3 regions of the Pseudomonas rhizosphaerae genome follow, and region 2 is predicted to be linked to each of the others. Evidence: predicted binding sites of a transcription regulator. Region 2 holds the regulator's gene; each other region holds the start of a gene.
The links. Region 2 encodes LexA, which represses DNA repair genes until DNA is damaged. Its sites were predicted from a motif close to CTGTNTNNNNANACAG; they were not measured.

Region 1 (10,729 bases), 520 kb from region 2:
AGGTGTCGACAAGCACGGGCAGCCCACTACCGATCCGGCCGCGATCCTCGACGGCGGGGCGCTTCTTCCCTTTGGCGGGCACAAGGGCTCCGCCTTGTCGATGATGGTAGAGCTGCTCTCGGCGGCGCTTACGGGCGGAAATTTTTCTTTCGAGTTCGATTGGAAGCGTCACCCTGGGGCGCAGACACCCTGGACCGGGCAGTTGATCATCGTCATCGACCCCAGCAAGCGTGCCGGGCAGGATTTTGCCCAGCGCAGCCGGGAGTTGGTCGAGCGCATGCAAGAGGCGGGGCAGTCACGCTTGTCCGGTGACAGGCGCTACCGTCAGCGCAAGCTGTCGCAGACCCAGGGCATTTCGATGCCTGTAGAAGAACTGGAAAAATTGCGGGCGTTGGCGGGGGGGTGATGCGAGAGGGCCGCAGAGATCGACGGCCCGAACCAAAGGGTGAATCAGTCGCGACGGCCCAGCAGCAGGCCCAGCAGCAAACCACAGGTGGCCGATGCGGCTACGGTCTGCCATGGATGGCCACCGATGTAGGTTTGTGTGGCTTCGACCACCGGCTTGGCGCGTTCACGCAGGCCCGCCAGGGAATAGGACACGTGTTCAAGTTTGGAGTTGACCTGCGCGCGCACGCTGTCGGCCTCGTTGCTTGCCAGAGAGGCGCTGTCCCTGAGCATTTTTTCCGATTCTTCGATCAACGCCAGCAGCTCGCTGAAAACTTGATCCTTGATTTGATCCTCGGCCGATTGAGCACCTGATTTACGGGCCATTTCACTAACTCCTGGTGTTTATTAAGGCAGTGCAAGATTGAGTCCCAGCGCCCTGGAAAGTTGCATGCGGGGCTCGGGCAGGCCATCTGTTCCTACAGATTTTCATGTCCAGGCGTGTAAGATGTCGCCTGTTTTTTCTGCTGACAGGTACGTGCAATGAGCTTCAATCTCGCCAACCGTTCGCTGGCCGAGCGCGCCATGATCGAGGATGAAAAGGCCCGTCTCTACGAGTTGTGGCAAGCCAATCTGGGCAAGGCCAAGGCCGATGCCGCTCGACTCATCGGCGAAAAAGCCAAGCGCAAGGGGCGCTGGGCCGAGTGGGTGCGCGGTGAGCTCGACGGCATGTCGCCTCCCGAATACGCCAACATGGTCCGTGCCGAAGTAAACAAGCTGATGGCTGCAGCGCGCTGAGCAGCGCAATGCCCGTTCGATCGGCGCCGGCGTCTGGCCTCAATACCCCGCGGCAGCCGGCAGGCTCAACGTACCACTATCGCTGAAACGCACTGTGCCGAACAGCCCGCCGGCGAGCTTGCCGTGCAATCGGTAGGGCAGGCCGTTCAGGCTCTGCGCAGGGTTCAGCCCTACCGCCTGGCGCAGGGCAGTCAACGCGGACACACTCACTGGCACCACCAGCACCTCTTCCGAATACCGCTCGATGCGACCGTGCTGGTTGCTGACGCCACTGGCCAGCGGCCGGCCGTTGACGTCCAGATTCACCGCCACGCCGTCGTACTCGATGGCGGTTTCGTTGGGGTTCTGCAGCCGTAGCTTGATCGCGAAGCGCAGCTCCAGCTCTTGCGCAGGCAGCGGCTCGATCCCCACTACGCTGATTGCGACCGGATCCCGGGAGGGCAGTAGCGAACATCCCACCACACTGGCCAGCAACACCAAGGTCAAGCAACTGCGCATCAAGCGAAACATGGTTCTGCACTCTGAAGGCTGAGCACAACGCTCCCTGTGTGCGACCGCCTGCACGGCTGTCGGTTCGTTGTCGGCTTTCGCGGGCGATACAGGTTTTGCCAGTGAGGTGCTGCAGGCTGGCTTGATGTGTGCAGATGTTTCACGAAATCGGCGTTCCTGCGTGGTCGACCACACGTCGAAGAATGGTTGCAGCCCTCGGTGCATCGGATCGGTGCTTGAAACAGACGCAAGCCCCGGCCTGGCGCACGGTCGCGCAAGCCAGAGCCAAGTATCTTTCGTGCTCGCGGCGCCAAGTGCCCACTGGGCGCCTATGGTTACCCTTCAGGAACGCTCCTTTGCACACATCCGTCTCCGAGGGCACAACCCATGACCGTTTCGACACTCAAGCCCACGCTGGGCACCCTGCACCTGTGGGGCATTGCCGTTGGCCTGGTGATTTCCGGTGAATATTTCGGCTGGAGCTATGGCTGGGGCAGCGCTGGCACCCTGGGTTTCCTCTGCACGACGCTGATGGTCGCCGTGATGTACACCTGCTTCATCTTCAGCTTCACCGAATTGACCACCGCCATTCCCAACGCAGGTGGCCCGTTTGCCTACAGCCTGCGCGCGTTTGGCCCTACAGGGGGAATGATCGCCGGCCTGGCCACCCTGATCGAATTCGTCTTCGCCCCGCCCGCCATTGCCATGGCCATCGGCGCTTACCTCAACGTGCAGTTTCCCGGCCTCGATCCCAAATGGGCGGCGGTGGGGGCCTATTGCGTGTTCATGAGCCTGAACATCGTCGGCGTGAGCATTGCCGCCACGTTCGAACTGGTGGTGACCATCCTGGCCGTGTTCGAGCTGTTGGTGTTCATGGGCGTGGTCGCCCCGGCGTTCAGCTTCAGCAACTTCGCCCTGGGCGGATGGGCCGGGTCGGACACGTTCAGCCTGGGCGCATTGAGCGGCATGTTCGCGGCGATTCCCTTCGCCATCTGGTTCTTCCTGGCCATCGAAGGTGCGGCCATGGCTGCCGAAGAAGCCAAGGACCCCAAGCGCACCATTCCCCGGGCCTACATCGCGGGCATCCTGACCCTGGTGACCTTGGCCATTAGCGTGATGATCTTCGCCGGTGGCGTGGGTGACTGGCGCGCCTTGGCCAACATCAACGACCCGCTGCCGCAGGCCATGAAAGGCGTGGTGGGCGAGAACTCCAACTGGATGCACATGCTGGTGTGGATCGGCCTGTTCGGTCTGGTCGCCAGCTTCCACGGCATCATCCTGGGCTATTCGCGGCAGTTCTTCGCCCTGGCACGCGCCGGTTTCCTGCCCAAGGGCCTGGCCAAGCTGTCACGTTTCCAGACGCCGCACCGTGCCATCCTCGCCGGGGGCGTGGTCGGCATCGCGGCGATCTTCAGTGATGGCCTGGTCAACCTCCAAGGGCTGAGCCTGACGGCGGCGATGATCACCATGGCCGTGTTCGGTGCCATCGTCATGTACATTATGAGCATGCTGAGCCTGTTCAAACTGCGCCGCAGCGAGCCCCAGCTGGAGCGTTCCTTCCGTGCCCCCGGCTATCCCGTGGTGCCAGCGATTGCGCTGCTGCTGGCGCTGGTGTGTCTGGTAGCGATGGTGTGGTTCAATGCCATGATCTGCGGGATGTTCATCGGCCTGATGGCCCTTGGCTCGCTGTTCTGCGTATTGGTGCGCAGCCGTGGCGACCGTCACGCCGTACTGGCCAGCGAGTAAGGAGGGCAGCATGAGTTTCGTGCACAGCATCGGCGGGCAAACCTGGCGTTTCGACAGCCTTCGCCAGTTGATGGCCAAAGCCAGTCCGGCACGCTCGGGGGACTACCTGGCCGAGATCGCCGCCAGCAGCGATGCCGAGCGCGCGGCGGCGCAGATGACCCTTGCGGACGTGCCGCTCAAGCGTTTTCTGGACGAGGCGCTGATTCCTTATGAAGAAGACGAAGTCACTCGGCTGATCGTCGACACCCATGATGCGCAGGCTTTCGCTGCGGTCAGCCATTTGACCGTGGGCGGCTTCCGCGATTGGCTGCTCGGCGACGCGGCCACCGAAACCAGCCTGCGCGCGCTGGCGCCCGGCATCACGCCGGAAATGGCCGCCGCCGTGTCGAAGATCATGCGCGTGCAGGACCTGGTACTGGTGGCGCAGAAAATTCGCGTGGTGACGCGCTTTCGCAACACGGTCGGCTTGCGTGGGCGCATGTCGACCCGCCTGCAGCCCAACCATCCAACGGACGATCCGGCCGGCATTGCCGCCAGTGTCCTGGACGGCCTGTTGTACAGTAACGGCGATGCCATGATCGGCATCAACCCGGCCAGTGACAGCCTGAGCGCCATCAGCGAGCTGTTGAAGATGCTCGATGGCGTAATCGAGCATTACGGCATCCCCACCCAATCCTGCGTGCTCACCCATGTGACGTCTTCCATAGCCGCCATCGAGCGTGGCGTGCCGCTGGACCTGGTGTTCCAGTCCATTGCCGGGACGCAAGCGGCCAACGAAGGTTTCGGCGTCAGCCTGGCGGTGTTGCAGGAAGGTTATGAAGCGGGTCTCAGCCTGCGGCGCGGGACTCAGGGCAACAATTTGATGTACTTCGAGACGGGGCAGGGCAGTGCGTTGTCCGCCAATGCCCACCACGGCGTCGACCAGCAGACCTGCGAGGCGCGGGCCTATGCCGTGGCGCGACGATTCAATCCGTTTCTGGTCAACACCGTGGTCGGTTTCATCGGTCCGGAATACCTCTATAACGGCAAGCAGATCATCCGCGCCGGGCTCGAGGATCATTTCTGCGGCAAGCTGATGGGGGTGCCGATGGGCTGCGACATCTGCTACACCAATCATGCCGAGGCCGATCAGGATGACATGGACATGCTGTTGACGTTGCTGGGAGTGGCAGGGATCAATTTCATCATGGGTATTCCGGGGTCGGACGACATCATGCTCAATTACCAGACCACCTCCTTTCACGATGCCCTGTACGCGCGCAAGACCCTGGGCCTGCGTCCGGCGCCTGAGTTCGAGGAATGGCTGGCGCGCATGGACATTCTGCAACAGAAGGATGGCCAGCTCCGTCTGGGCAGCGGCGTGCCACCGTTGTTCGGCAAAGCACTGGGGCGGCTGGGTTGAAGCGCCGGTTTCGTCTGGTCATAGCGATGGGGTGGAAAGTAACTCATGAACGATAAGACGCTGACACAAGGTGATCCCTGGCATGCGTTGCGTGCACTGACACCGGCGCGTATTGCCTTGGGCCGGGCGGGCACGAGCCTGCCCAGCAGTGCCCAGTTGGACTTCCAGTATGCCCATGCGCAAGCCCGCGATGCCGTTCACCTGCCGTTCGATCAGGCTGCGCTGGCACAGGCCCGTCCCGACAGCCTGAGTCTGCACAGCGCGGCGGCTGACCGCCATGTCTATCTGCAGCGGCCGGACTTGGGGCGGCGACTGGATGAGGCGTCGTTGCAGGCGTTGCTTACCCACGCCGCCGAGCATGCGAGCGGTTTCGACCTGGCCGTGGTGATCGCCGATGGTCTCTCTGCGCTGGCGGTCCACCGGCATGCGCTGCCCATGCTTGAGCGCATCGAACGGATCGCTGCTGACGAGGGCTGGAGCCTTGCGCCGGTGTGCCTGGTTGAGCAGGGTCGAGTGGCGGTGGCCGATGAAGTGGCGCAAGCGCTGGGCGCGCGTATGGTGGTGCTGCTGATCGGCGAACGGCCCGGCCTGAGTTCGCCCGACAGCCTCGGGCTGTATTTCACCTATGCGCCGCGGGTGGGGTTGAACGATGCCGCGCGCAATTGCATTTCCAACGTACGCCTGGAGGGCCTGAGCTACGCCACCGCTGCCCATAAGTTGCAGTACCTCATGCGCGAGGCCTGCAAGCGCCAGTTGTCGGGCGTCCACCTGAAAGACGAAGCCCTGGTACCGGAAATCGAGAGCGAAGCCCCCCAGCGCCCCGGCAATTTCCTGCTCAACAATACCTTGTAACACCGGTGCCTGTGGGAGCGGGTTCTACCCGCGAATGGATCACCGCGATAGATGGACACCGCACATGCCGCCGACGCGGCTCGCGCCGCTGCTACGGGGGATCGCGTATTTGCTAGCCTTTGTGCATCTTTTCGATATGAATCCAGAGGTTTTCGTCCTCGTAGGATTCGATCACCAGGTTGGCGCCGGCGGAGCGCAAAGTCTGCGCCGACTGGCTGGTCGACAGGGCGACGGTGAACAGGCCGGCGGCCACTGCCGCAGTCACGCCGGGCACCGAGTCTTCGAAGGCGATACCTGCGTCGGCATGGGCGCCCAGGCGTTGCAAGCCGGTCAGGTAGGGCAGGGGGTCGGGCTTGGCCCGTTCCAGCTCTTCGGCAACCACCACATTCGGCAGGCGTTCGGCCAGGCCCAGAGCGTCGAGCATGTGCTCGGCATTGGCGCGTGGGGCGTTGGTCACCACCACCATGCCGAGATGTTGCTGCTCGGCGTAGTCGAGCAGGCGCAGCAGCCCGGCAATCGGAGCGAGCTGCGGTGCAAGCTCGCGAAAGCGCGCTTCCTTGCGATCGGCAAAGGCTTCATGTTCGGCCACCGAGCGGTCAGGGAACAGGTACTGGCACATATCGGCATTGGCCCGGCCACTGGCATGCAACTGGAACTCTTCGTGGGTGAATTCGCGACCTTCCTCGGCCAGCAATTGCTGGACGGCAAGCAGGTGCAGCGCGTCGGTTTCTGTCAGAGTGCCATCGAGGTCGAACAGCAAGGCTTCAAGCATGAATCGTCCATTCCTTCCCAAGGTTTGCCCCAGTGTAGCAGCGTCGCCGCTCGTTCCGATGTTCGCAGGTTGACTACCGAACAGATGGGGCTTGGCAATCATTTAGTGCGATGTTATTTTGCCACCACTCAAATGGCTGGCGACTCACCGGCCATTTTTCTGAATGAATACACTCAGAACCACTCGCCGGTCTCTCGCAGGAAGCTCGAGCCTGTCATTCGCAGGAAAGTTTGATGTTGGATACTGTCCATGCTTCTGCTCAGGCTTCCCTGTCGTGCGATCGGCTTACCCAGTTGCCCGATCGCCGGCAATTCCTCACCGACCTGGGTCATTTGCTGCTGCAGCATCCGGACGAATCTCGCTATCTGGTGCTGATCGATGCCATGGACACCGCCTGGGCCCACGACATGACGCTGGCCCTGGGCATGGTCCCATTCGAGAACCTGCTGTGCTGCATCGCCCGCCGACTGGTGCGTTTGCGTGCAAGCCAGGGGCGGGTCTATCACATCGGGCGCAAACGCTTCGCCTTCGTGCTCGACGCCGCGCACGCCGATGTCGGTGGCTACCTGGATGTCATGGTGCACGCCTTGCGCTGCACCACCCAGATCGAAGGCATGCCGGTTCGCCCCAGTGTGCGCGCTGGGGTCACGCCCTTTACGATCAGCTTCGAAGCGGTCCGCGATGCACTGCGCAAGGCCATGTACGCCGCCGAACTTGCCCTGCTCGGCGGCCACGCATGGGCATGGTACGACCCGGTGCGCGACAACGCCTATCGAAGGTCTTTCAAGCTGGCTTCCGACGTCACCCAGGCGATGCGTGATGGACAGTTGCGCCTGGTGTTCCAGCCACGTTTCGCGCTGCGCGAGGGTGACCAGGTCAGCGCCGAAGCCTTGCTGCGCTGGGAGCACCCGAGGCTGGGCCCGGTCTCGCCGGCCGAATTCATTCCGGTGCTGGAAAAGAATGCACTGATCCATGGTGTGACGCGTTGGGTGATCGACGCGGCCTTGGCCAAGCTCGCCCAATGGCCAGCCACGGTCCTGACCAAGCTGTCGGTGAACCTTTCGGCACTGGATTTCGACGGCCACGACATTACCCAAGTCATCAGCAATGCCTGTCGTACCCATGGCGTCGATCCGGAGCGCCTGGAGGTCGAGATCACCGAAGGAGAGTGGCTGCACTCCAACCCCCAGGTGCTGACTCAATTGGTGGCCATTCGCGACCTGGGTGTGGATGTGGCAATCGACGATTTCGGTACCGGCTACAGCAACTTCTCCTACTTGCACGAAATACCGGCCAACGTGGTGAAGCTCGACAAATCGATGATCACTGGCGTGGAGCACAACCCCCGGCATCAACTGATCGTCCAGGCGGTGCTGGAGCTGGCACGCAAGCTGGGCTACCGCACGGTGGCCGAAGGCGTGGAAACCTTCAAGTGCATGCAGATGGTGCGCGCCCTGGGCTGCGACGAGGCCCAGGGTTTCTATTTCGCCCGGCCCATGGTCGAACAGGAGTTCCTGGGGTGGAGTGGCGCCTCGCGCTTTCCGCTGCGCAAGATACTGGTCGCGAAACCCGAGTGACGGGCGCCGATCGCGTGCTCGATAACGACAAGTTAAAATAGGTGCTTTACTGTTCATGCATACAGTAGTAAAAATGCACCCATGAACAGATCACTCCCACTCACCGACCGCTTTTTCCTGCCCCGCCTGGCCATGAGGGCAGGGCAGTGATGGGCGCAGTGGTCAGCCTGGAAGGGCTGATCGACCAACGTCGCATCTGGCGCGGTCGCCAGGAGCCTGGCCCCAGTGGCGTGCAGCCCACTGGCCATGCCGCCCTCGACGCGGTGCTGCCCAGCGGTGGTTGGCCACCGGCGGCACTGAGTGAAATCCTGCTTGCCGCCAACGGCAGCGGCGAATTGCAGCTGCTCTGGCCGACGCTGGCGCGTTTGAGCCAGGCCGGTGAACGAATCGTTTTGATAGCGCCGCCGTTCATTCCCTACCCGCATGCCTGGATGGCGGCCGGTGTACGTTTGCAGCACTTGTCCGTGCTTCAGGCCCAGGGCAAGGATGCTTTGTGGGCCGCCGAGCAATGCCTGCGCTCGGGCAGTTGTGCAGCCGTGTTGTGCTGGCCGCAAAATCCCGACGACAAAGCCTTGCGACGCTTGCAGGTGGCAGCGGAAACCGGCGAGACCCTGGGCTTCGCCTTGCGCGAACGACAGGCGGCGCAAAACCCCTCGCCAGCCGCCCTGCGGCTCGCGCTGCAAGGGCCTGCGGGGCAGGTGCAAGTGCTCAAATGTCGCGGCGGGATCCCCCCCGCGATGCCCATCACTTTCGCCAGTTACGCTTGAGATTGCCATGCTTTGGGCCTGCATTCTGCTGCCGCAACTGGCCCTCGATGCCGTGCTGCGCCAGCGCGACGATCCGCAACAGCCCCTTGCCCTGATCACCGGGCCGGTGCAGCGGCGGGTACTGCAGGCGGTCAACCCGGCCGCGCGAGCATTGGGCCTGAAACCGGGGCAGTCGCTCACCGCCGCCTACATGCTCAGCCGCGACTTCGCCACGGCGCCCTACGACCCGGCCCAGATCGAGCACTGGCAGCGCTTCCTGGCGGCCTGGGCCTACCGGTTCAGCTCACAGGTCAGCGTACATTACCCCCGTGTGCTGTTGTTGGAAGTCCAATCAACCTTGGGCCTGTTCGGCCCCTGGCCTCAGTTCGAGGCCCGCTTGCGCGCTGAACTGACCGCCCTGGGCTTTCGCCACCGCATCACCCTGGCGCCCAACCCGGCTGCTGCCCGCATGCTGGCCAATGCCTACGATGGCCTCGGCGTCGAAGATCAATGCGCCCTGGCCGATATCCTCCAGCAATTGCCAGTGGAGCGGGTCGGCCTTGCACCCGACGACGCCACCGCGCTCAAGCGCATGGGCATGCGCCACTTGGGTCAAGTGTTCGCCTTGCCCAGGGCGCAATTGGCGAGGCGTTTTCCGGCCCAGGTGCTTAGCCATCTGGACACCCTGCTGGGGCACCGCCCGCTGGCGCTGGAATTCTTCATTCCCGCCGATGTATTCGACCAGCGCATCGAGCTCAATTTCGATGTGGAATCTCATCAGGCGCTGTTGTTTCCCTTGCGCCGCCTGATCAATGACCTGGCGGCGTACCTGGCTGGCCGGGACGTGGGGGTGCAGCGTTTCACCGTGCACCTCGAACATGCCGAGGGCGAGGACACGCAGGTCGACGTTGGATTGCTGGCCGCCGAACGGGACGCGGCCTTGTTGTTCGAACTGGCCCGCGGCCGGTTCGAACCTATGCAGGTACCCCGACCGGTACAGGGTGTGCGCCTGAGCGCGCTCGATCTGCCGCGTTTCGTACCTGTCTGCAAGGAGCTGTTCGATCAGCGACCGCAACAGACCCAGCCCTGGGAGCAATTGCGCGAACGCTTGCGCGCGCGCCTCGGCAACGATGCCCTGCAAGACTTGCGCGCCCACGCGGACCATCGCCCCGAGCGCGCCTGGCGCAACGATGGTCCCTGGTTGCCGGCCTCGCTGGACCTGAGCGCCCAGCGGCCAGGGTGGTTGCTGCCACAGGCTGAGCCTTTGCCGGACCACGGCTTGCGCGTGCTGGCGGGGCCTGAGCGCATCGAATCGGGCTGGTGGGACGGTGGCGATGTGCGCCGTGACTACTATCTGGTCGAAACCTCGGCAGGACGGCGGGGCTGGGCCTACCGGGCCGTGGGCGATGATCAGCCGTTGCTGCTGCAGGGGTGGTTCGCATGAGCCAGGGCTACGCCGAGTTGCATTGCTTGTCCAACTTCAGCTTTCAGCGCGGAGCCTCGAGTGCCGATGAGCTGTTTGCCAAGGCAGCGGCGCTGGGCTATCAGGCGTTGGCGATCACCGATGAATGCACCATGGCTGGTATCGTGCGGGCGTGGCAAGCCGCCCAGGCCCACTCGATGACGCTGATCGTGGGCAGTGAGATGCGTATCGAGCAGGGGCCCAAGCTGGTGTTGCTGGCGCAGGATCTGGGCGGCTACCAGGCTTTGTGCCGCCTGATCACGCTGGCGCGCCGGCGCGCTAGCAAAGGCCAGTACCGGTTGCTGCGCGAAGACCTCGACGAGGTCGAGCGCGAGGGCTTGCTGGCCCTGTGGATAGCCGATGAGCCTCACGATCTGGCCCACGGCCACTGGCTCAAGGGGCGTTTTGCCGAGCGCCTGTGGGTGGCCGTGCAGTTGCACCGCGGTGCGGATGACCAACGGCGCCTGCACGGGCTGCTCGAGCTGGCCAGGACCTTGGGCC
Region 2 (10,729 bases):
CGCTGCACCGGCTGCGGCCGGCCATTGACCATTTCTTCGGTCAAGCCGACCTGACCAGTCTGGTCGAACAGCTGGAAAACGTGAGCGTCGCCGACAGCCAGGCGTGGGCGCAGAACACCGCGCGGCTGATGCGCACCCGTTCCCCGCTGGCCATGGCCGTCACCCTCGAACTGCTGCGCCGCGGTCGCCACTGCAGCCTGGAGCAATGCTTCGCCCTGGAGCTGCACCTGAACCGTCAGTGGTTCGAGCACGGCGACCTGATCGAAGGCGTACGTGCTTTACTGATCGACAAAGACAAGAACCCGCGTTGGAACCCACCGACGCTAGACCGGCTTGCACGCGCCCGCGTCGAGCCCTTCTTTCAAGGCCTCTGAGGCCGGAGTCTGCCATGCAAGACCTGGAACTGAGCGAAGAACAGATCATGATCCGCGACATGGCGCGCGACTTCGCCCGCGCCGAAGTGGCGCCCCACGCCCGTGCCTGGGAACAGGCGGGCTGGATCGATGACGCGCTGGTGGCACAGATGGGCGCCCTCGGGCTGCTAGGCATGGTCGTGCCCGAACAGTGGGGCGGCAGCTACACCGATTACGTCGCGTATGCGCTGGCGGTGGAAGAGATATCCGCAGCCGACGGTGCCCTGGGTGCGTTGATGAGCGTACACAACTCAGTGGGCTGCGGCCCCCTGCTCAACTACGGCAGCCCGGCCCAGCAGGACACCTGGCTGGCAGCCCTGGCCAGCGGCGAGGTCATCGGCTGCTTCTGCCTGACCGAACCCCAGGCTGGCTCCGAGGCGAACAACCTGCGCACCCGCGCCGTGCTCGACGGCGAGCACTGGGTCATCGATGGCGCCAAGCAATTCGTCACCAATGGTCGCCGAGCCAAGCTGGCCATCGTCTTCGCCGTCACCGACCCGGAGCTGGGCAAGAAGGGCCTGTCGGCTTTTCTGGTTCCCACCGACACCCCAGGGTTCACCGTCGACCGCAGCGAGCACAAGCTCGGCATCCGCGCCTCCGACACCTGCGCCATCACCTTGAGCCAGTGCCGCGTACCCGCAGCCAACCTCCTGGGTGAACGCGGCAAGGGCCTGAACATCGCCCTGTCCAACCTCGAAGGCGGCCGTATCGGCATCGCCGCGCAGGCATTGGGCATCGCCCGCGCCGCGTTCGAGGCCGCGCTGGGCTACGCCCGCGAGCGGGTGCAGTTCGGCAAGCCGATCATCGAACACCAAAGCGTGGCCAACCTGTTGGCCGACATGCAGGTGCAGGTCAATGCCGCACGCTTGCTGGTGCTGCACGCTGCGCGCCTGCGCAGCGCGGGCCTGCCGTGCCTGTCCGAAGCCTCCCAGGCGAAGCTCTTCGCGTCGGAAATGGCCGAACGGGTGTGCTCCAGCGCCGTGCAGGTTCACGGTGGCTACGGCTACCTGGAAGACTATCCGGTGGAAAAGTACTACCGCGACGCGCGCATCACGCAGATCTACGAAGGCTCCAGCGAAATCCAGCGCATGCTGATCGCCCGCGAGCTGCGTCATTACCTGCTGTAACCCACGCGCTGTGATGACTCACATTGCCGCAAGAGGGCTGGCCAGGCACCAGCCCCCTTGCAGGCGGGCTAATTACCCTTGAACTGCGGCTGGCGCTTGGCAATGAATGCCGCCATCCCCTCTTTCTGATCCTCGCTGGCAAACGCCGCGTGGAACACCCGCCGCTCGAAACGAACCCCTTCGGACAAGCTCACTTCGAACGCGCGGTTGACGCTTTCCTTGACCATCATCGCGATCGGCAGCGACTTGGCGGCGATCTGTTGGGCGACCTCCAGGGCTTCGTCAAGCAACCGGTCGGCGGCGACGATGCGGGCCACCAGCCCTGCCCGTTCCGCTTCCTCGGCGCCCATCAGGCGACCGGTCAGGCACAGCTCCATGGCCTTGGCCTTGCCCACCGCATGGGTCAGGCGCTGCGTCCCACCCATGCCCGGCAGTACGCCCAACTTGATTTCCGGCTGGCCGAACTTGGCGTTGTCGGCGGCCAGGATGAAATCGCACATCAGCGCCAACTCACAGCCTCCACCCAAGGCGAAGCCGGCCACGGCGGCGATCATCGGCTTGCGCCGGTTGGCCACGCGGTCACTCTCGTGGAACAGGTCGTCCAAGTAGATCTGCGGGTAACGCAGTTCAGCCATTTCCTTGATGTCGGCGCCAGCGGCAAACGCCTTGGCGGAACCGGTCAGAACGATGCAGCCAATCTCGCGATCGCCTTCCAGGCTATCCAGGGCCTGGTTCAACTCGTCGATCAGCTGGGCGTTGAGCGCATTCAGCGCCTGGGGACGGTTGAGGGTGATCAGGCCCACGCGACCGCGGGTTTCCAACAGGATGGTTTCAAAAGCCATGTAGATCTCCAGGTAGAGGCACTTTCTGCCTCGATGATTATTGTTGTATCGACCCACGGGCGGCGCATTGCCCGTGGTCGCGCTTGGGGCTTGTAGCATTCTGAAACCTGATGTCGGACATTTATCGCCGCAGCCCGGCACCACCGGGGCCTGTCGACCTCCAATGGGTGCTACGGTGAACGCCGGCAGCACGCAGCGACCGTGCGTCTACCCTTGTCTACAGCCGACTCCAGGAGGTCCCCATGCTTCGCCTGTCCATGCTGGCACTTGCCAGCGTCTTCGCCCAGCCACTGCTGGCCGCCGACTCGACGCCTGCCTATGGCCCCGAACTGCAAGGCTTCGACTATCCATACACCCTGCAACATTACGCCTTCGAGTCTCAGGGCAAAAGCCTGCAGATGGGTTATATGGACGTCGCCGCCAACGGCAAGGCCAACGGCCGCACCGTGGTGCTGATGCATGGCAAGAATTTCTGCGGCGCCACCTGGGAAAGCTCGATCAAGGCGCTCAGCGATGCCGGCTACCGCGTGGTCGCTCCCGACCAGATCGGCTTCTGCACCTCCAGCAAGCCCGAACACTATCAATACAGCTTCCAACAGTTGGCCAACAACACCCACGACCTGCTGACCCGCATCGGGGTCAAGGAAGCAGTGATCATGGGCCACTCCACCGGCGGCATGCTCGCCACACGCTATGCGTTGATGTTCCCCGAAGACACCGAGCGCCTGGCCATGGTCAACCCCATCGGCCTGGAAGACTGGAAAGCCATGGGCGTGCCCTATCGCAGTGTCGACCAATGGTTCGAACGCGAGTCCAAGGTCACCGCCGACGGCATCCGCAACTACGAGCGCACCACCTACTACGGCGGTCGCTGGAAGCCCGAGTATGACCGCTGGGTAGACATGCTCGCCGGCCTCAACAAGGGCCCGGGGCATACCTTGGTGGCATGGAACTCGGCGCTGATTTACGACATGATTTTCACCCAGCCGGTGGTGCACGAATTCAAAAACCTTGAAGTACCGACCCTGCTGCTGATCGGCGATGCCGATACCACGGCCATCGGCAGTGACATCGCCCCGCCCGAAGTCAAGGCCAAGCTGGGCAAGTATGCCGTGCTGGGCAAGCAGGCCAGCCAGATGATCCCCCACAGCACCCTGGTGGAGTTCGCAGGCCTGGGCCACGCGCCGCAGATGGAAGAACCGGCGCGATTCCACAAGGCCCTGCTCGACTGGCTGGACGCTCCCCAGAAACCACTTTGATACGAGGCAATGCCCATGCGAATAGCCGTCATCGACGATTGGCAATCGGTGGCTGAAGGCGCGGTCGACTGGACCGCGCTCGAAGCCGTAGGCCAGCTCGACTTCATCCACGAGTATCCCGCCGACGGCACGGCATTGGCCGAGCGCCTGGCGCCCTATGCTGTCATCTGCGTGATGCGTGAACGCACCCTCTTCGACGCCACCTTGCTCGAGCAACTGCCACAGCTGAAACTGCTGGTCACCGGCGGCATGCGCAATGCCGCCATCGACCTGCAGGCAGCCGCCCGCCTGGGCATCCAGGTTGCCGGCACCGACAGCTACAAGCATGCGGCCCCGGAGCTGACTTGGGCCCTGGTGATGGCCTTGACCCGTGACCTGCTGGGCGAGGCCAATTCGCTGCGCAGCGGTGGCTGGCAAATCGGCCTAGGTGGCGACCTGCATGGCAACACCCTGGGCCTGCTGGGCCTGGGCAGCATCGGCGAGAAGGTGGCACGCTTTGGCCAGGCGTTCGGCATGCGCGTGATCGCCTGGAGCCAAAACCTCACCCCCGAGCGGGCGGCTGAGGTAGGCGTCGAGTACGTGGACAAACAGCAGTTGTTCGAACAGGCCGACGTGCTCAGCGTGCATCTGGTGCTGAGCGAGCGCAGCCGGGGGCTGGTCGATGCGCAAGCCCTGGGCTGGATGAAGCCGGGTGCGCGGCTGGTGAACACCTCGCGCGGCCCGATCATCGACGAAGCAGCTTTGATTCAAGCCCTTGGCGAAGGCCGCCTGGCTGGCGCCGCGCTGGACGTGTTCGACGAAGAGCCGCTGCCGCAAGATCATCCGTTCCGCATGCTGCCCAACGTGCTGGCTACCCCGCACATCGGCTACGTCACCGGGAACAACTACCGGCTGTTCTTCACCCAGATGATCGAAGACATACTGGCCTGGCATGCCGGCCAGCCCCTGCGCCTGCTCACCCGCTGACGCACAGGATCAATCGATCAGCGCTGCGGCGCGCAACGCGGCGGTTGCCTGTTGCCAGCGCGGGTGCTGGCGATACTCGACATTCGCCTGGCTTTGGCCACGCATGGCCGCGATGCGCGGCGACGGCTGCACACCCATGCGCTGGGCTGCGCTCAGGGCCAGCTCCGCTGCAGCGCGGTCGTTGCACACCAGGCCCATGTCGCAGCCAGCGCTGAGCGCTGCTTCGATACGACTGGCCGCATCACCCACCACGTGGGCACCGGCCATCGACAGGTCGTCGCTGAAGATCACACCCTCGAAGCCCAACTCACCGCGCAGGATGTCTTGCAGCCATCGGCGTGAAAAGCCCGCCGGGTTGGCGTCGACCTGCGGGTAGATGACATGCGCCGGCATGACCGCTGCCAGCTTGTCGGCCAACCGCGCGAACGGCACCAGATCGCACGCACGGATCTGCTCCAGGCTGCGCTCGTCGGTGGGAATCGCCACGTGGGAGTCGGCTTCGGCCCAGCCATGGCCGGGAAAATGCTTGCCGCAGGCGGCCATTCCCGCGGCATTCATACCTTGGATGAACGCACCGGCGAGCGCCGTCGCCCGCTGCGGGTCGCCCTCGAACGCGCGGGTGCCAACTACCGCACTGTGCCCATGATCGAGGTCCAGTACCGGAGCAAAACTCAGGTCCAGCCCGACCGCCAACACTTCGGTGGCCATCAACCAGCCACACTGCTCGGCCAGTGCCATGGCATCGGCATGGCGCGCCAGGTCGCGCATGGCCGGCAGCCGTACGAAGCCCTGGCGCAGGCGCTGCACCCGACCGCCTTCCTGATCCACAGCGAGGATCAAGTCGGGCCGCACGGCACGGATGGCTGCCGTCAACTCCCGCACCTGGCGCGGGTGCTCGATGTTGCGCGCGAAGATGATCAGCCCGGCGACTTCGGGCTGGCGCAACAGATGTCGGTCCTCGGCGGTAAGCCAGGTACCGGCGACGTCGACCATCAAGGAGCCTTGCAGACGAGCGCTCATGGGGTTTCCTTGTAAAGAGGGATCTGGAAGACAGCCATGCCCGAATCAGGCCTTGGCAACGGCCGGGGTACTCTTGCTGCGCGGGCGCAACTGAGCCGCGGCCATGGCCGGGTCGGTCACTGCGCTCTGTGCGCGCATGCCCGCAGCCAGGAACGGCACCATCAGGCGCATGACCTGCTCGATCGAGGTATCGACACCGAAATCGGTCTCGGCGATGGCACGCAGCGCCTTGATCCCGGACATGCTGAACGCGGCGGCGCCGAGCATGAAATGCACGCGCCAGAACAGCTCGAGGGGTGGAATGCGCGGTGCTGCTTCGTTGACCAGCAGCATGTAGCGGCGGAACACCTTGCCGTACATGTCCTCCAGGTAACGACGCAAGTGACCCTGGCTCTGGCTGAATGCCAGGCCAAGCAGGCGCATGAAGATCGAGAGGTCGTTGCCGCTGCGCGGTTGCACCACGAGGGCCTGCTCGACGAGGATCTCCAGCAGTTCTTCAAGGCTTGCCTTGGGCGTGGCGCTGGCCTGGCGCCGCTCGAGTTCGCGGTCGAGACTGGCGCAGAACGGCCCGAGGAACCGCGAGAAGACCGCCTGGATAAGTGCCTTCTTCGAACCGAAATGGTAGTTCACCGCCGCCAGGTTGACCCCGGCCTTGCTGGTGATCAGGCGCAGCGACGTTTCCGCGAAGCCTTTTTCCGCAAAAAGCTGTTCCGCGGCATCGAGGATGCGTTCAACGGTTTCCGACTGGGCCATGGCTACTCCGCCTGACAAACACTTGTTTGAAACATACGTTTCAAAGCCTGTGACTGTCAAGTCCGGGCGGGCTATTTATGGCCATGCGGTCACGTATTAAAGCATACAAATTCATCGCCTTAGCGCAGCATGCGAACATCCCCGGAACCAGCCCCCTGAAAACGGTATTGCCAAGGGCTATCTACTGTATATAATCCCAGTCACTGTACAAAAAGACAGAGCCATCGACATGTTGAAATTGACGCCACGCCAAGCTGAAATTCTGGCCTTCATCAAGCGCTGCCTTGACGACAATGGCTTTCCACCTACACGTGCAGAAATCGCCCAGGAATTGGGCTTCAAGTCGCCCAATGCCGCCGAAGAACACCTCAAGGCCCTGGCGCGCAAAGGCGCGATCGAAATGACCCCGGGCGCTTCGCGTGGCATTCGTATTCCAGGCTCGGAGGCGCGCAACGACGACGCCAGTCTGCCGGTAGTGGGCCGGGTCGCCGCGGGTGCGCCGATCCTGGCGCAGGAGCACATCGAGGAGTCCTGCAAGATCAACCCGGGCTTCTTCCATCCGCGCGCCGACTACCTGCTGCGCGTGCAGGGCATGAGCATGCGCGACGTCGGCATTCTCGACGGCGATCTGCTCGCCGTGCACACCTGCCGTGAAGTGCGCAATGGGCAGATCGTAGTGGCACGGATCGGCGACGAGGTCACGGTCAAGCGTTTCCAGCGCGAGGGCAACAAGGTTTTTCTGGTTGCGGAAAACCCTGATTTCGCACCCATTGAAGTCGACCTCAAGGATCAGGATCTGGTCATCGAAGGTTTGAGCGTCGGCGTCATTCGTCGATAAGGAGGCATCATGCAGTTTCCCCTGACACCCCAACAGGCACAAATGTCGCTGTTCGAAGCTTTCATGGCCGCACCGGCCGTGCCGCGATTCAAGGAGGCCGTCGAGTCGCCCTGGACCCTTGCCGAGCCGGATGTATTCAGCGAGATGTCTCTGCGTGGTGCTGCGGGGAACTGCCTGAGCCTGCTGGCGCCGATGCTGCGCGAGCTCAGTGAAGAGCAGGACGCACGCTGGCTGACGTTGATTGCCCCGCCCGCGAGCCTGACCCAGGCCTGGTTGCGCGATGCAGGGCTCAACCGCGAACGGATCCTGCTGCTCCAGCCGCGTGGCACCCAGAGCGCGCAACGACTTACCTGCGAGGCGTTGCGCTTGGGCCGTAGCCACACGGTGGTGAGCTGGCTCAATCCGCTGCCTGCCGTGGCCAGGCAACAATTGATCTCGGCAGCACGCCAGGGCGGCGCGCAGAGCTTGAACATTCGACTGGGCTAGCCCCTGCCGTTATTGGGACCGTCCACCCCGGCAAGCGCTTGCCTTGCGGCAGGATCAGTGCAGGACGCGCGGGCCGTCTTCCTTGTCGAGCTCGCCTTCCACCAGCTTGCCAGCCATCTGCACGCCGACACTGAGCATGGCCTTGGCCACTTCCACGTGCTGGCCCTGCAAGAATGCCTTGGCATCTTCGGAAAAATTCAGCGTCACCAGCGAACCTTCGTCCTCGGCACGACGCAACTCGATGCGGCCGTCAGGCAGCTCGACAATCTCAAGAAAGGACGTAGGCATAAGGACATGTTCTCCACGAAAGGCGGGCATTGTAGCAGTGCCGGGGTAAATCAGCACTCACTGAGCCCCTCTCGGAACCGAACGGTCAAGCCCTTGAGCTGCTGACGCCAGCTCTCGAGCACCTCGCGACTCAATTCCGGCTCTTCCACTTCGTCCAGATTCACTGCCTGTATCAACGGCTGGGTCACGTCCCCCTTGGGCTTCTTTGGCGCACGGGGCGGCACGAACAGCGTGCTGTGCGCTGCAAGCAGCTGCGCCAGCCAGGTATGGGAGTGCTGGGCCAACTCCACCAGCTCGCCGAGCTCGGGAATGGACGCACCCTCCAGCGCCTGAGGTGACAACAGGGTTTCAGCGCGGGCGGTGCCGGCCTGCGGCAGACGATAGTAACCGGCAATCTCATGGCAAAGCCCCAGCAAGGCACCGTACAGGTGGAACAGCGCCGATTCGCGCTGCGCCTGCAACTGTGCCTGGGCATTGATCGCCTGGCCCAGCTCGGCCTTGCCCATCGCCTCCAGCGCCAGCCCGGCGAAATAGATTTTCTGGTTGGTACGGGTGTAGAGCTCATAGGCCATGGTGGCGGTCTCCGCAATGAACACTGATCGCCTACAGTGTCGAGAACCCGCCGGGGCAGCGCAAGCTACAAATGAAAAAGGCCGCACCGTCCTCATGGACGGCGCGGCCTACGTTGCAACGAGCGCCTCAGCGCTTGTCTTCGACCTTCCAGGTCTTGCCGTCGTAGAACGCCTTCCATCCGGTTGGCTTACCCTCGACTTCGCTCTGCACGTACTGCTCTTTGGTCTTGCGGCTGTAGCGGATCACGGTCGGACGGCCGTCCGGGTCCTTGATCGGCGCATCGAACAGGAAGCTGTACTTGGGATCGATTTCGTCCTTGTGCGGAATGATCTCCAATACCAGCGGCGCACGGGTCTCGCGATTCTTGGGGAACTGGCTGGCAGCCAGGAACAGACCCGAAGCGCCGTCGCGCAGCACGTAGGTGTCGTTGACCTTTTCGCACTTGAGCTCGGGCATTTTCACCGCGTCCATCTTCGGTGGTGCTGCCTCGCCGCTCTTGAGCAACTTGCGGGTGTTCTTGCATTCCGGGTTGGTGCAACCGAAGAACTTGCCGAAACGGCCCGTCTTGAGTTGCATCTCGCTGCCACACTTGTCGCATTCCAGGCTGGGGCCTTCATAGCCCTTGATGCGGTAGTTGCCCTCTTCGATCTCATAGCCTGGGCAGTCGGGGTTGTTGCCACAGATGTGCAGCTTGCGCTTCTCGTCGACCAGGTAGGCATCCATGGCAGTCGCACAGATCGGACAGCGATGCTTGCCGCGCAGGATCTGCGATTCGGACTCACCTTCATCGTCGGCTGCGATCTCATCGCCCGGAATGAGGTTGATGGTCGACTTGCAGCGCTCCTTGGGCGGCAACGCGTAGCCCGAACAGCCCAGGAACACCCCGGTGGAAGCGGTGCGGATCATCATCGGGCGGCCGCATTCGCGGCAGGCGATGTTGGTCAGGGTCGGCAGGTTGGCGCGCATGCCGCTGTCGGCAGCACCTGCTACATCGAGCTTGCCCTTGAAGTCGCCGTAGAACTCGTCGAGCACGTTCTTCCAGTCGCGCTCACCGTGAGCCACGTCATCGAGGTTCTCTTCCATGCCGGCGGTGAAGCCGTAGTCCATCAGGTTGGAGAAGCTCTCGGACAGCCGCTCGGTGACGATGTCGCCCATCTTTTCCGAATAGAAGCGACGGTTGTGCAGCGCCACGTAGCCGCGGTCCTGGATGGTGGAAATGATCGCCGCGTAGGTCGAAGGTCGACCGATGCCGCGTTTTTCCATCTCTTTCACCAGGCTGGCTTCGGAATAGCGGGCAGGCGGCTTGGTGAAGTGCTGGGTAGGGTCCAGGTGCAGCAACTTGAGCTGCTCACCCTGGCTCATGTCCGGCAGCACGTCGTCGTCGCCCGGCTTGCTCATCTGCGGCAGCACGCGAGTGTAACCATCGAACTTGAGAATGCGGCCCTTGGCGCGCAGCTCGAAATCGCTGGCAGCGACGGTGACGGTGGTCGACAGGTACTGGGCAGGCGGCATCTGGCAGGCCAGGAACTGGCGCCAGATCAACTCGTACAGGCGCTCGGCGTCGCGCTCCATGCCGGTGAGCTTGCTGGGGTGAGTGTTCACGTCCGAGGGGCGAATGGCCTCGTGGGCTTCCTGAGCGCCTTCCTTGCTGCCATACACCATTGGCGATTCGGGCAGGTACTGCTTGCCAAACTCGCTTTCGATGTAGGCCCGGGCCATCTGCACGGCGTCAACCGACAGGTTGGTGGAGTCGGTACGCATGTAAGTGATGTAGCCGGCCTCGTACAAGCGCTGCGCCATCATCATGGTCTTCTTCACGCCGTAGCCGAGGCGGTTGCTCGCCGCCTGCTGCAGGGTGGACGTGATGAAAGGGGCCGACGGCTTGCTGCTGGTCGGCTTGTCCTCGCGCTTGACGATGCTGTAGCTGGCGTCCTTGAGCTTGGCCAGCGCGGCCATGGCCTGCGCTTCGTTCAAGGGCTTGAAGGCCTCGCCGTTCTCGCGGGCCACTTCGAAGCGCACCTTGGCCGCCTTGGCCGATGCCAGGTCGGCATGCACTTCCCAGTACTCTTCGGGGTTGAACGCACGAATCTCGCGCTCACGCTCGACCACCAGCTTCACCGCGACAGACTGCACGCGCCCGGCAGACAAACCACGGGCGATCTTC
Region 3 (10,729 bases), 1.3 Mb from region 2:
CCCAGCATCCGCGCTACTTCTTCTACGCGCTCGCCCTTGCCCAGGTTCGACACCGCAGTGCGCGTCTCGTCGCTGCCGCGTACTTTATGCACGAACAGATGATGATGACCTTGAGCCGCCACCTGCGGCAGGTGCGTCACGGTCAACACCTGCCCGCGCTCGCCCAGACGTCGCAGCAACTGCCCGACGATCTCGGCTGTCGGCCCGCCGATGCCCACGTCGACTTCGTCGAACACCAGCGTCGGAACCCGTGAGGTCTGCGCGGTGATCACCTGGATCGCCAGGCTGATCCGCGACAGCTCGCCACCCGAAGCCACTTTGGCGAGGGGTTTCATTGGCTGCCCTGGGTTGGCACTGACCAGCAGTTCGACCTGCTCCAGGCCATTGGGATGCAAGTCCTCATGGGCATTGGCGCGCAGTTCGATGGTGAAACGCCCGCCTGGCATGCCCAGGCGCTGGATTTCCACTTCGACCGCCGCGGCCAGTTGTGCCGCCGCATGCGTACGCAGGCCGGTCAGCTCGCGGGCTTTTTCCTGGTAGTGACGGGCATAGGCGGCCAGCTCTTCACCCAACTGCTCGATGGATTCATCGCTGGCGTTCAAGCCTTCCAGTTCTTCGAGCAGCCGGTGTTGCAGCGCCACCACTTCGGTCGGGTGAACGCGGTGTTTGCGTGCCAGCGTATAGATGGTATCGAGCCGTTCCTCGATGTGCTGCAAGCGCGCCGGGTCGGCCTCGAAGTGGTCGAGAAAGCGATTGAGTTCGCCGACCGCTTCTTCGACCTGGATCTGCGCCGTGGCCAGCATCGAGGCGGCCTCGCCCAGCGCGCTGGGTGCATTGCTGACGCCGCCCAGGCGATTCAGGCTGGCGGTCAGTGCGCTGAGCACATTGCCCGAATCGTTTTCGCTGCAGTGGTCGATGACCTGACGGCAGATGCCGAACAATGCTTCGGCGTTGGTCAGGTTCTTGTGTTCCTGCTCCAGCTGCTCCAGCTCGTTTTCGCCCAGGCCGAGGTTTTCCAATTCTTCCAGCTGATAGCTGAGCAACTGATGCCGCGCGCGTTGCTCGTCGCCGGAGTCCGACAGACGTTCGAGCTCCTGGCGTGTCTGCCGCCATTTCTGCGCGGCCAATTGCACCTGTCGGGCCAGGTCGCTGGCGCCGGCGTATTCGTCGAGCAGGCGGCGATGGGTGTCGGTCTTCAGCAGCGACTGGTGCTCATGCTGGCTGTGGATGTCGATCAACAGCTCGCCCAGGGACTTGAGGTCGCCGAGCGGGCAGGGCGTGCCGTTGATGTAGCCGCGCGAACCGCCCTTGGCCGTGATCACGCGACGCAGAATGCAGGGGCCGTCGGTTTCCAAATCGCGTTCGGCGAGCCAGGTGCTGGCCTCAGGGATATCGACCAGGTCGAAGGTGGCAAGGATGTCGGCCTTGTCGGCGCCCGGCCGGACCACACCACTGTCGGCACGATCGCCCAGGGCCAGGCCTAGCGCATCGAGCATGATCGATTTGCCGGCGCCGGTTTCACCCGTGATCACGCTCATCCCGCGCTCGAGTTCGAGGTCGAGATGTTCGACGATGGCATAGTTGTGTACGGACAGGTGCACCAGCATAAGACCGCCCCCAGGCATGAATGTCTGGTTATTTATACAGTGTTTTATGCAGGCCTGACAATATTCGCCTTTAGGTCGTTTTCGCCTGAAACCTGCATTTTTTATTGCCTCCTTGGGAAACTCCTGTGCAGCCGCTGATCGCCAGCCCTTGAAGCGCAGATTTGCGACCCCATATACCGGTCAGAAGCGCGAGTCGACCTCGCGGACGTAATCGAGAGGAGAGAACCAATGGCTGACGAACAGAACCTGGACGATCAGAATCTAGACGCTAATCAGGCCGCCGACGCCGGTGCCGACGACCTTGCCGCGCGCGTGCAGGTGCTTGAAGAGCAGCTCGCCGCCGCCCAGGATCAGTCCCTGCGCGTTGCCGCCGACCTGCAGAACGTTCGCCGCCGCGCCGACCAGGACGTGGAAAAGGCGCACAAGTTTGCTCTCGAGAAGTTCTCCGGCGACCTGCTGCCCGTGCTCGACAGCCTTGAGCGCGGTATCGAGCTGTCCAGCCCCGAAGACGAAAGCATTCGTCCGATGCGCGAAGGCATGCAGCTGACCTTGAAGATGTTTCAGGACACGCTCAAGCGTTACAACCTGGAAGCCATCGATCCGCATGGCCAGCCGTTCAATGCCGAGCATCACCAGGCAATGGCGATGCAGGAAAGCGCGGACGTCGAGCCCAACAGTGTGTTGAAAGTTTTCCAGAAGGGCTATCAGCTAAATGGACGCCTGCTGCGCCCGGCCATGGTCGTGGTCAGCAAGGCCGCTGCACCGGTTTCGCCTTCGATCGACGAGCAGGCTTGAAATCGGCCAAGTGGCCCCCATCTTAGTGTCAAGCGTTTAAGTGCTACCGCAGACAGCCACCACTGCTGCGGCAACCAAATCCAAAATTTTCGGGCGTTAGTGCCAGGAGAAGAAACATGGGCAAGATTATCGGTATCGACCTGGGGACCACCAACTCCTGCGTCTCCATTCTTGAAAACGGCAAGGCCAAGGTCATCGAGAACGCCGAAGGCGCTCGTACCACTCCATCGATCGTTGCTTATGCCAACGACGGCGAAGTGCTGGTCGGCCAGTCCGCCAAGCGTCAGGCGGTCACCAACCCCTACAACACTCTGTATGCGGTCAAGCGTCTGATCGGTCGTCGTTTCGACGAAGAAGTCGTACAGAAAGACATCCAGATGGTCCCTTACAAGATCGTCAAGGGCGACAACAACGGCGACGCCTGGGTTGAAGTCAACGGCAAGAAAATCGCCCCGCCAGGCATCTCGGCTGAAATCTTGAAAAAGATGAAGAAAACCGCCGAAGACTACCTCGGCGAAGCCGTCACTGAAGCGGTCATCACCGTACCGGCCTACTTCAACGACAGCCAGCGTCAAGCCACCAAAGACGCCGGCCGTATCGCCGGTCTGGACGTCAAGCGCATCATCAACGAGCCGACTGCCGCTGCACTGGCATACGGCATGGACAAGGCCAAGGGCGACCACACCGTCATCGTTTATGACCTGGGTGGCGGTACCTTCGACGTGTCCGTGATCGAAATCGCCGAAGTCGATGGCGAGCACCAGTTCGAAGTGTTGGCCACCAACGGCGACACGTTCCTGGGCGGTGAAGACTTCGACATCCGCTTGATCGACTACCTCGTCGACGAGTTCAAGAAAGAAAGCGGCATGAACCTCAAGGGTGACCCGCTGGCCATGCAGCGCCTGAAAGAAGCTGCGGAAAAGGCCAAGATCGAACTGTCCTCGAGCCAGTCGACCGACGTCAACCTGCCGTACATCACTGCAGACGCCACCGGTCCCAAGCACTTGAACGTGAAGATCTCCCGCGCCAAGCTGGAATCGCTGGTCGAAGACCTGGTTCAACGCACCATCGAGCCTTGCCGCATCGCCATGAAAGACGCCGGTATCGACGTTGGCGCGATCAACGACGTGATCCTGGTCGGCGGTCAGACCCGCATGCCGCTGGTACAGAAGCTGGTTACCGACTTCTTCGGTAAAGAAGCACGTAAAGACGTCAACCCTGACGAAGCCGTTGCCATGGGTGCTGCCATCCAGGGTGCCGTACTGGCCGGTGACGTGAAGGACGTGCTGCTGCTCGACGTCAGCCCGCTGACCCTGGGTATCGAAACCATGGGTGGCGTGATGACCGCGCTGATCGAGAAGAACACCACGATTCCTACCAAGAAATCGCAGGTATTCTCGACTGCCGACGACAACCAGGGCGCCGTGACCATCCACGTCCTGCAGGGCGAGCGCAAGCAAGCCGCGCAGAACAAGTCGCTGGGCAAGTTCGACCTGGCCGAGATTCCACCAGCTCCACGTGGCGTGCCGCAGATCGAAGTGACCTTCGACATCGATGCCAACGGCATCCTGCACGTCGGCGCGAAAGACAAGGCCACTGGCAAGACCCAGTCGATCGTGATCAAGGCCAACTCTGGTCTGTCCGAGGACGAAATTCAGCAGATGGTTCGTGACGCTGAAGTCAACGCCGAGGAAGACCGCAAGTTCGAAGAGCTGGCCGCTGCCCGCAACCAGGGTGATGCACTGGTGCACTCGACTCGCAAGATGGTCGCCGACGCAGGTGACAAGGTCACTGCCGACGAGAAAACTGCCATCGAAGCGGCCGTCGTGGCGCTGGAAGCTGCGGTCAAGGGCGACGACAAGGCAGCGATCGATGCCAAGGTCGAAGAGCTGTCCAAGGTCTCCGCTCCAGTGGCGCAGAAGATGTACGCCGACCAGGCCGAGAAGCCTGAAGGCGCTGCTGCTCAGCCAGCAGAAGAAGCCGGCAAGCACGACGACGTCGTCGATGCCGAGTTCGAAGAAGTCAAAGACAACAAGTAATTCTTGTTGGTCGGCCGGTTGACTGTGCTTGCACGGTGACTGGTAGGATGTCGCCGCGCGGGGGCTTGCTCCCGCGTTGGCGTGTCTGGAATACACGAATTTTAACAACATGCGACAGCGATCGGATGTTGGCGGCGCGGTCAGCGGCGCCCCTGCGTGCTGGCTCCCAAAAGAGTAAAAAGACTTATGGCAAAGCGTGATTATTACGAGGTTCTGGGGGTGGAGCGTGGCTCCAGCGAAGCAGATCTGAAGAAGGCCTATCGCCGCCTCGCGATGAAGCATCACCCGGATCGCAACCCCGACAACAAGGAATCGGAAGAAGCCTTCAAAGAGGCCAACGAAGCCTATGAAGTGCTCTCCGATGCGAGCAAGCGCGCCGCGTACGACCAGTACGGTCATGCCGGTGTCGACCCGAGCATGGGTGGCGGTGGCCAAGGTTTCGGCGGCCAGAACTTCTCCGATATCTTCGGCGATGTGTTCAGCGATTTCTTCGGCGGTGGTCGTGGCGGCAATGGCCGCGGCGGCGCCCAGCGTGGCAGCGACCTGCGCTACACCCTCGAGCTGAACCTGGAAGAAGCCGTGCGCGGCACCACGGTCAGCATCCGTGTGCCGACGCTGGTCAACTGCAAGCCCTGCGACGGCAGTGGCGCGAAGAAAGGCTCGGCGCCGATCACCTGCCCAACCTGCGGCGGTATCGGCCAGGTGCGCATGCAGCAGGGCTTCTTCTCGGTGCAGCAAACCTGCCCGCGCTGCCATGGCCAGGGCAAGATCATCTCCGACCCGTGCGACTCGTGCCACGGCGAAGGCCGTGTCGAAGAGTACAAGACCCTCTCGGTCAAGGTGCCTTCGGGTGTCGACACCGGCGATCGCATTCGTCTCTCCGGCGAAGGCGAGGCGGGCATGCAGGGCGGCCCGACCGGCGACCTGTATGTAGTCATCAACGTGCGCGAGCACGCGATCTTCCAACGTGACGGCAAGCACCTGTACTGCGAAGTACCGATCAGCTACACCGATGCGGCATTGGGTGGCGAGCTTGAAGTGCCGACCCTGGATGGTCGGGTCAAGCTGAAGATTCCGGAAGGTACCCAGACCGGCAAGCAGTTCCGCCTGCGCGGCAAGGGCGTTGCGCCCGTGCGCGGCGGTGGTGCCGGCGACCTGATGTGCCGGGTGGCGGTGGAAACGCCGGTCAACCTCAACCGCCGTCAGCGTGAGTTGCTGGAAGAATTCCGCACTTCGCTGGAAGGCGACGAATCCCATTCGCCGAAGGCCAATGGTTGGTTCGAAGGTGTGAAGCGTTTCTTCGGCGACCTGTAAGGCATAAGGATTCGAGCATGCGACGTATAGCTGTGATGGGCGCCGCCGGGCGCATGGGCAAGACCTTGATCGAAGCGGTCCAGCTGGCGCCCGGCGCCGGCTTGACCGCAGCGGTCGACCGGCCGGACAGCACTTTGGTGGGCGCCGACGCGGGCGAGCTAGCGGCGCTGGGCCGTATTGGTGTGCCGTTGTCGGGTGATGTGGCGAAGGTGGCGGAAGAATTCGATGTATTGATCGACTTCACTCACCCGACCGTGACGCTGAAGAACCTGGCGTTCTGCCGCAAGGCAGGCAAGGCCATGGTCATCGGCACGACCGGTTTCAGTCCCGAGGAAAAAGCCTTGCTGGCCGAGGCGGGTAAGGACATTCCGATCGTCTTCGCGGCCAACTTCAGCGTCGGCGTCAACCTGTGCTTGAAGCTGCTCGACACCGCTGCGCGGGTGCTGGGCGACGATGTCGATATCGAGATCATGGAAGCCCATCACCGGCACAAGGTCGATGCCCCGTCGGGCACGGCCGTGCGCATGGGTGAGGTGGTCGCCAATGCCTTGGGTCGCGACCTGAAGAAAGTGGCGGTCTATGGCCGTGAAGGCCAGACCGGCGCCCGGGAGCGTCAGACCATCGGTTTCGCCACCGTGCGTGCCGGTGACGTTGTGGGTGACCACACCGTGCTGTTCGCCGCCGATGGCGAGCGCGTCGAGATCACCCACAAGGCCTCCAGCCGCATGACCTTCGCCAAGGGAGCGGTACGCGCCGCCCTCTGGCTCGACGGCCGCGCCCCAGGCTTCTACGACATGCAGGATGTGCTCGACCTGCATTGACTTCATCGCCCTAGTCACGCTCCCAAAGGTAAACGCTACCCCTGTGGGAGCGGGCTCTGCCCGCGAAGACGTCAGCCCCATCTCTACAAATCCCTGCCCCCTGTCGCATCACGCGAACTTCCCACCGCATTCGCGGTAGACCAAAACCCCTCTTTTCTGTAAGCTACAGCTTTAGTGTGTCCACTAAAAGCGCGCAGATTATTCGATGAAAAGAAGCGGGGTGACGTATCCATACGGCATTCCGCTTTTTTACAACCTGCGATCGCCCTTTCAGGCTTTATTTACGGGAGGTCTTCTTGACTAAGCCAGCCATACTCGCCCTTGCCGATGGCAGCATCTTTCGCGGCGAAGCCATTGGAGCCGACGGGCAAACCGTTGGTGAGGTGGTGTTCAACACCGCCATGACCGGCTATCAGGAAATCCTTACCGATCCTTCCTATGCCCAGCAAATCGTTACCCTGACCTACCCCCACATCGGCAACACCGGCACCACGCCTGAGGACGCCGAGTCCGATCGCGTCTGGTCCGCAGGCCTGGTGATCCGCGATCTGCCCCTGGTGGCCAGCAACTGGCGCAACACGCTGTCGCTGGACGAGTACCTGAAAGCCAACAACGTCGTCGCCATTGCCGGCATCGATACCCGCCGCCTGACCCGCATCCTGCGTGAGAAAGGCGCGCAGAACGGCTGCATCATGGCCGGTGACGACATCAGCGAAGAAGCCGCCATCGCCGCCGCCCGCGCTTTCCCAGGCCTGAAGGGCATGGACCTGGCCAAGGAGGTCAGCACCAAGGACACCTACCAGTGGCGCTCCAGCGTCTGGAACCTTGCATCCGACAGCCACCCCGACGTGCCCAACAGCGAGTTGCCGTACCACGTGGTCGCCTACGACTACGGCGTCAAGGTCAACATCCTGCGCATGCTCGTCGAGCGCGGCTGCCACCTGACCGTGGTGCCGGCGCAAACCCCGGCCGCCGACGTGCTCGCACTCAATCCCGATGGCGTGTTCCTGTCCAACGGCCCTGGCGATCCAGAGCCCTGCGACTACGCTATCCAGGCGATCAAGGAAGTGCTGCAGACCGAGATTCCGGTGTTCGGCATCTGCCTGGGTCACCAGCTGCTGGCCCTGGCCGCCGGTGCCAAGACCGTCAAGATGGGTCACGGCCACCACGGTGCCAACCACCCGGTGCAGGACGTTGACAGCGGTGTGGTGATGATCACCAGCCAGAACCACGGTTTTGCGGTCGACGAAGCCACCTTGCCGAGCAATGTGCGCGCGATCCACAAATCGCTGTTCGATGGCACCCTGCAGGGCATCGAGTTGACCGACAAGGCCGCGTTCAGCTTCCAGGGTCACCCTGAAGCCAGCCCTGGCCCCAACGACGTCTCGCCGCTGTTCGACCGCTTCATCGAATCGATGGCCAAGCGCCGCTGATCACTGTCGGACCCGTGTGTAACGCGCGCCCCGGCTGGCCCCGTCGAAGACGGACAGGCCGCCAGGGCGCCGCCCAATAAAGTCCAGGCGGGCAGCCGGCTGAACTGCGCAATTGAGTGAGAACCATGCCAAAACGTACAGACTTGAAAAGCATCCTGATTCTTGGTGCCGGCCCGATCGTCATCGGCCAGGCCTGCGAATTCGACTACTCCGGCGCCCAGGCCTGCAAGGCCCTGCGCGAAGAGGGCTACCGCGTCATCCTGGTCAACTCCAACCCGGCCACCATCATGACCGACCCGGACATGGCCGACGCCACCTACATCGAACCGATCAAATGGCAGACCGTGGCCAAGATCATCGAGAAGGAACGTCCGGACGCCGTGCTGCCGACCATGGGTGGCCAGACTGCCCTGAACTGCGCCCTGGACCTGGAGCGCGAAGGCGTGCTGGCCAAGTTCGGCGTGGAAATGATCGGTGCCAACGCCGACACCATCGACAAGGCCGAAGACCGCTCGCGCTTCGACAAGGCAATGAAATCCATCGGCCTGGCCTGCCCGCGCTCGGGCATCGCCCACAGCATGGAAGAGGCCAACGCGGTACTCGAGAAGCTCGGCTTCCCGTGCATCATCCGTCCTTCGTTCACCATGGGCGGCACTGGCGGCGGCATCGCCTACAACCGTGAAGAATTCGAAGAAATCTGCGCTCGCGGTCTGGACCTGTCGCCGACCAAGGAACTGCTGATCGACGAATCGCTGATCGGCTGGAAAGAGTACGAGATGGAAGTGGTCCGCGACAAAAAGGACAACTGCATCATCGTCTGCTCGATCGAGAACTTCGACCCGATGGGCGTGCACACCGGCGACTCGATCACCGTTGCACCGGCGCAGACGCTCACCGACAAGGAATACCAGATCCTGCGCAACGCCTCGCTGGCAGTCCTGCGCGAAATCGGCGTGGAAACCGGCGGTTCCAACGTGCAGTTCGGTATCTGCCCGAACACCGGCCGCATGGTCGTGATCGAGATGAACCCGCGCGTGTCGCGTTCCTCCGCGCTGGCCTCCAAGGCCACCGGTTTCCCGATCGCCAAGGTCGCGGCCAAGCTGGCCGTCGGCTACACCCTCGACGAACTGCAGAACGACATCACCGGCGGCAAGACTCCGGCGTCCTTCGAGCCGTCGATCGACTACGTCGTCACCAAGTTGCCACGCTTCGCCTTCGAGAAATTCCCCAAGGCCGACGCACGCCTGACCACCCAGATGAAATCCGTGGGTGAAGTCATGGCCATCGGCCGGACCTTCCAGGAATCCCTGCAGAAAGCCCTGCGCGGCCTGGAAGTGGGCGTCAGCGGCCTGGACCCGAAAGTCGACCTGAGCAGCCCTGAAGCCAGCGGCATTCTCAAGCGTGAACTGACCGTGCCGGGCGCCGAGCGCATCTGGTACGTCGCCGACGCCATGCGCGCTGGCATGAGCGTGGACGCCATCTTCGACCTGACCATGATCGATCGCTGGTTCCTGGTGCAGATGGAAGACCTGATCAAGGAAGAAGAGAAGGTCAAGACCCTGGGTCTGGCCGATATCGACAAAGCCTTGATGTTCCGCCTCAAGCGCAAGGGTTTCTCCGATCAGCGCCTGGCCAAGCTGCTGGGCATCACCGACAAGAACCTGCGTCGTCATCGCCACAAGCTGGACGTGTTCCCGGTCTACAAGCGCGTCGACACCTGCGCCGCCGAGTTCGCCACCGACACCGCCTACCTGTACTCCACGTACGAGGAAGAGTGCGAGGCCAACCCGTCGAACCGTGACAAGATCATGATCCTGGGCGGTGGCCCGAACCGCATCGGCCAAGGCATCGAGTTCGACTACTGCTGCGTTCACGCGGCCCTGGCCCTGCGCGCCGACGGCTACGAGACCATCATGGTCAACTGCAACCCGGAAACCGTCTCCACCGACTACGACACCTCCGACCGCCTGTACTTCGAGCCGTTGACGCTCGAAGACGTGCTGGAAGTGGTGCGCGTCGAGAAGCCCAAGGGCGTCATCGTCCAGTACGGCGGCCAGACCCCGCTGAAACTGGCCCGCGCCCTGGAAGAAGCCGGCGTGCCGATCATCGGCACCAGCCCCGATTCCATCGACCGCGCCGAAGACCGTGAGCGCTTCCAGCAGATGGTCCAGCGCCTGAACCTGCTGCAGCCGCCGAACGCCACCGTGCGCAGCGAAGAAGAAGCGATTCGCGCGGCGGGTACCATCGGCTACCCACTGGTCGTGCGTCCTTCCTACGTGCTGGGCGGCCGTGCCATGGAAATCGTCTACGAACTGGACGAGCTCAAGCGCTACCTGCGTGAAGCCGTACAGGTCTCCAACGACAGCCCGGTGCTGCTCGACCACTTCCTCAACTGCGCCATCGAGATGGACGTGGACGCGGTGTGCGACGGGACCGACGTGGTCATCGGCGCGATCATGCAGCACATCGAGCAGGCCGGCGTTCACTCCGGTGACTCGGCGTGCTCGTTGCCACCGTACTCGCTGCCGGCCCACGTGCAGGACGAAGTGCGCGAACAGGTCAAGAAGATGGCCCTGGAACTGGGCGTGATCGGCTTGATGAACGTGCAGTTGGCCCTGCAGGGCGACAAGATCTACGTGATCGAAGTCAACCCGCGCGCCTCGCGTACCGTGCCGTTCGTGTCCAAGTGCATCGGCACCTCGCTGGCGATGATCGCGGCG

Region 1: the regulator LexA is predicted to act here: its motif matches at 8,070-8,085, upstream of imuA (translesion DNA synthesis-associated protein ImuA).
Region 3: the regulator LexA is predicted to act here: its motif matches at 1,632-1,647, upstream of recN (DNA repair protein RecN).

What each region holds. Positions count from the first base shown of each region.
Region 1 is NZ_CP009533.1:2,141,138-2,151,866, forward strand. Features, by position in the region: gene LT40_RS09545 (Ldh family oxidoreductase) at 1-406, shown strand, start outside; gene LT40_RS09550 (DUF883 family protein) at 451-771, opposite strand; gene LT40_RS09555 (hypothetical protein) at 928-1,182, shown strand; gene LT40_RS09560 (LEA/WHy family protein) at 1,222-1,692, opposite strand; gene eat (ethanolamine permease) at 2,059-3,417, shown strand; gene LT40_RS09570 (ethanolamine ammonia-lyase subunit EutB) at 3,428-4,819, shown strand; gene eutC (ethanolamine ammonia-lyase subunit EutC) at 4,865-5,671, shown strand; gene LT40_RS09580 (HAD family hydrolase) at 5,784-6,443, opposite strand; gene LT40_RS09585 (putative bifunctional diguanylate cyclase/phosphodiesterase) at 6,677-8,020, shown strand; gene imuA (translesion DNA synthesis-associated protein ImuA) at 8,170-8,787, shown strand; gene LT40_RS09595 (Y-family DNA polymerase) at 8,795-10,210, shown strand; gene LT40_RS09600 (error-prone DNA polymerase) at 10,207-10,729, shown strand, end outside.
Region 2 is NZ_CP009533.1:1,616,172-1,626,900, reverse strand. Features, by position in the region: gene LT40_RS07345 (enoyl-CoA hydratase/isomerase family protein) at 1-374, shown strand, start outside; gene LT40_RS07340 (acyl-CoA dehydrogenase family protein) at 389-1,540, shown strand; gene LT40_RS07335 (enoyl-CoA hydratase) at 1,609-2,382, opposite strand; gene LT40_RS07330 (alpha/beta fold hydrolase) at 2,625-3,641, shown strand; gene LT40_RS07325 (D-2-hydroxyacid dehydrogenase family protein) at 3,651-4,607, shown strand; gene nagZ (beta-N-acetylhexosaminidase) at 4,617-5,627, opposite strand; gene LT40_RS07315 (TetR/AcrR family transcriptional regulator) at 5,673-6,380, opposite strand; gene lexA (transcriptional repressor LexA) at 6,610-7,218, shown strand; gene sulA (SOS-induced cell division inhibitor SulA) at 7,228-7,704, shown strand; gene LT40_RS07300 (hypothetical protein) at 7,759-7,992, opposite strand; gene LT40_RS07295 (DUF6586 family protein) at 8,043-8,564, opposite strand; gene topA (type I DNA topoisomerase) at 8,692-10,729, opposite strand, start outside.
Region 3 is NZ_CP009533.1:2,911,090-2,921,818, reverse strand. Features, by position in the region: gene recN (DNA repair protein RecN) at 1-1,607, opposite strand, end outside; gene grpE (nucleotide exchange factor GrpE) at 1,836-2,402, shown strand; gene dnaK (molecular chaperone DnaK) at 2,519-4,441, shown strand; gene dnaJ (molecular chaperone DnaJ) at 4,628-5,755, shown strand; gene dapB (4-hydroxy-tetrahydrodipicolinate reductase) at 5,773-6,576, shown strand; gene carA (glutamine-hydrolyzing carbamoyl-phosphate synthase small subunit) at 6,873-8,009, shown strand; gene carB (carbamoyl-phosphate synthase large subunit) at 8,135-10,729, shown strand, end outside.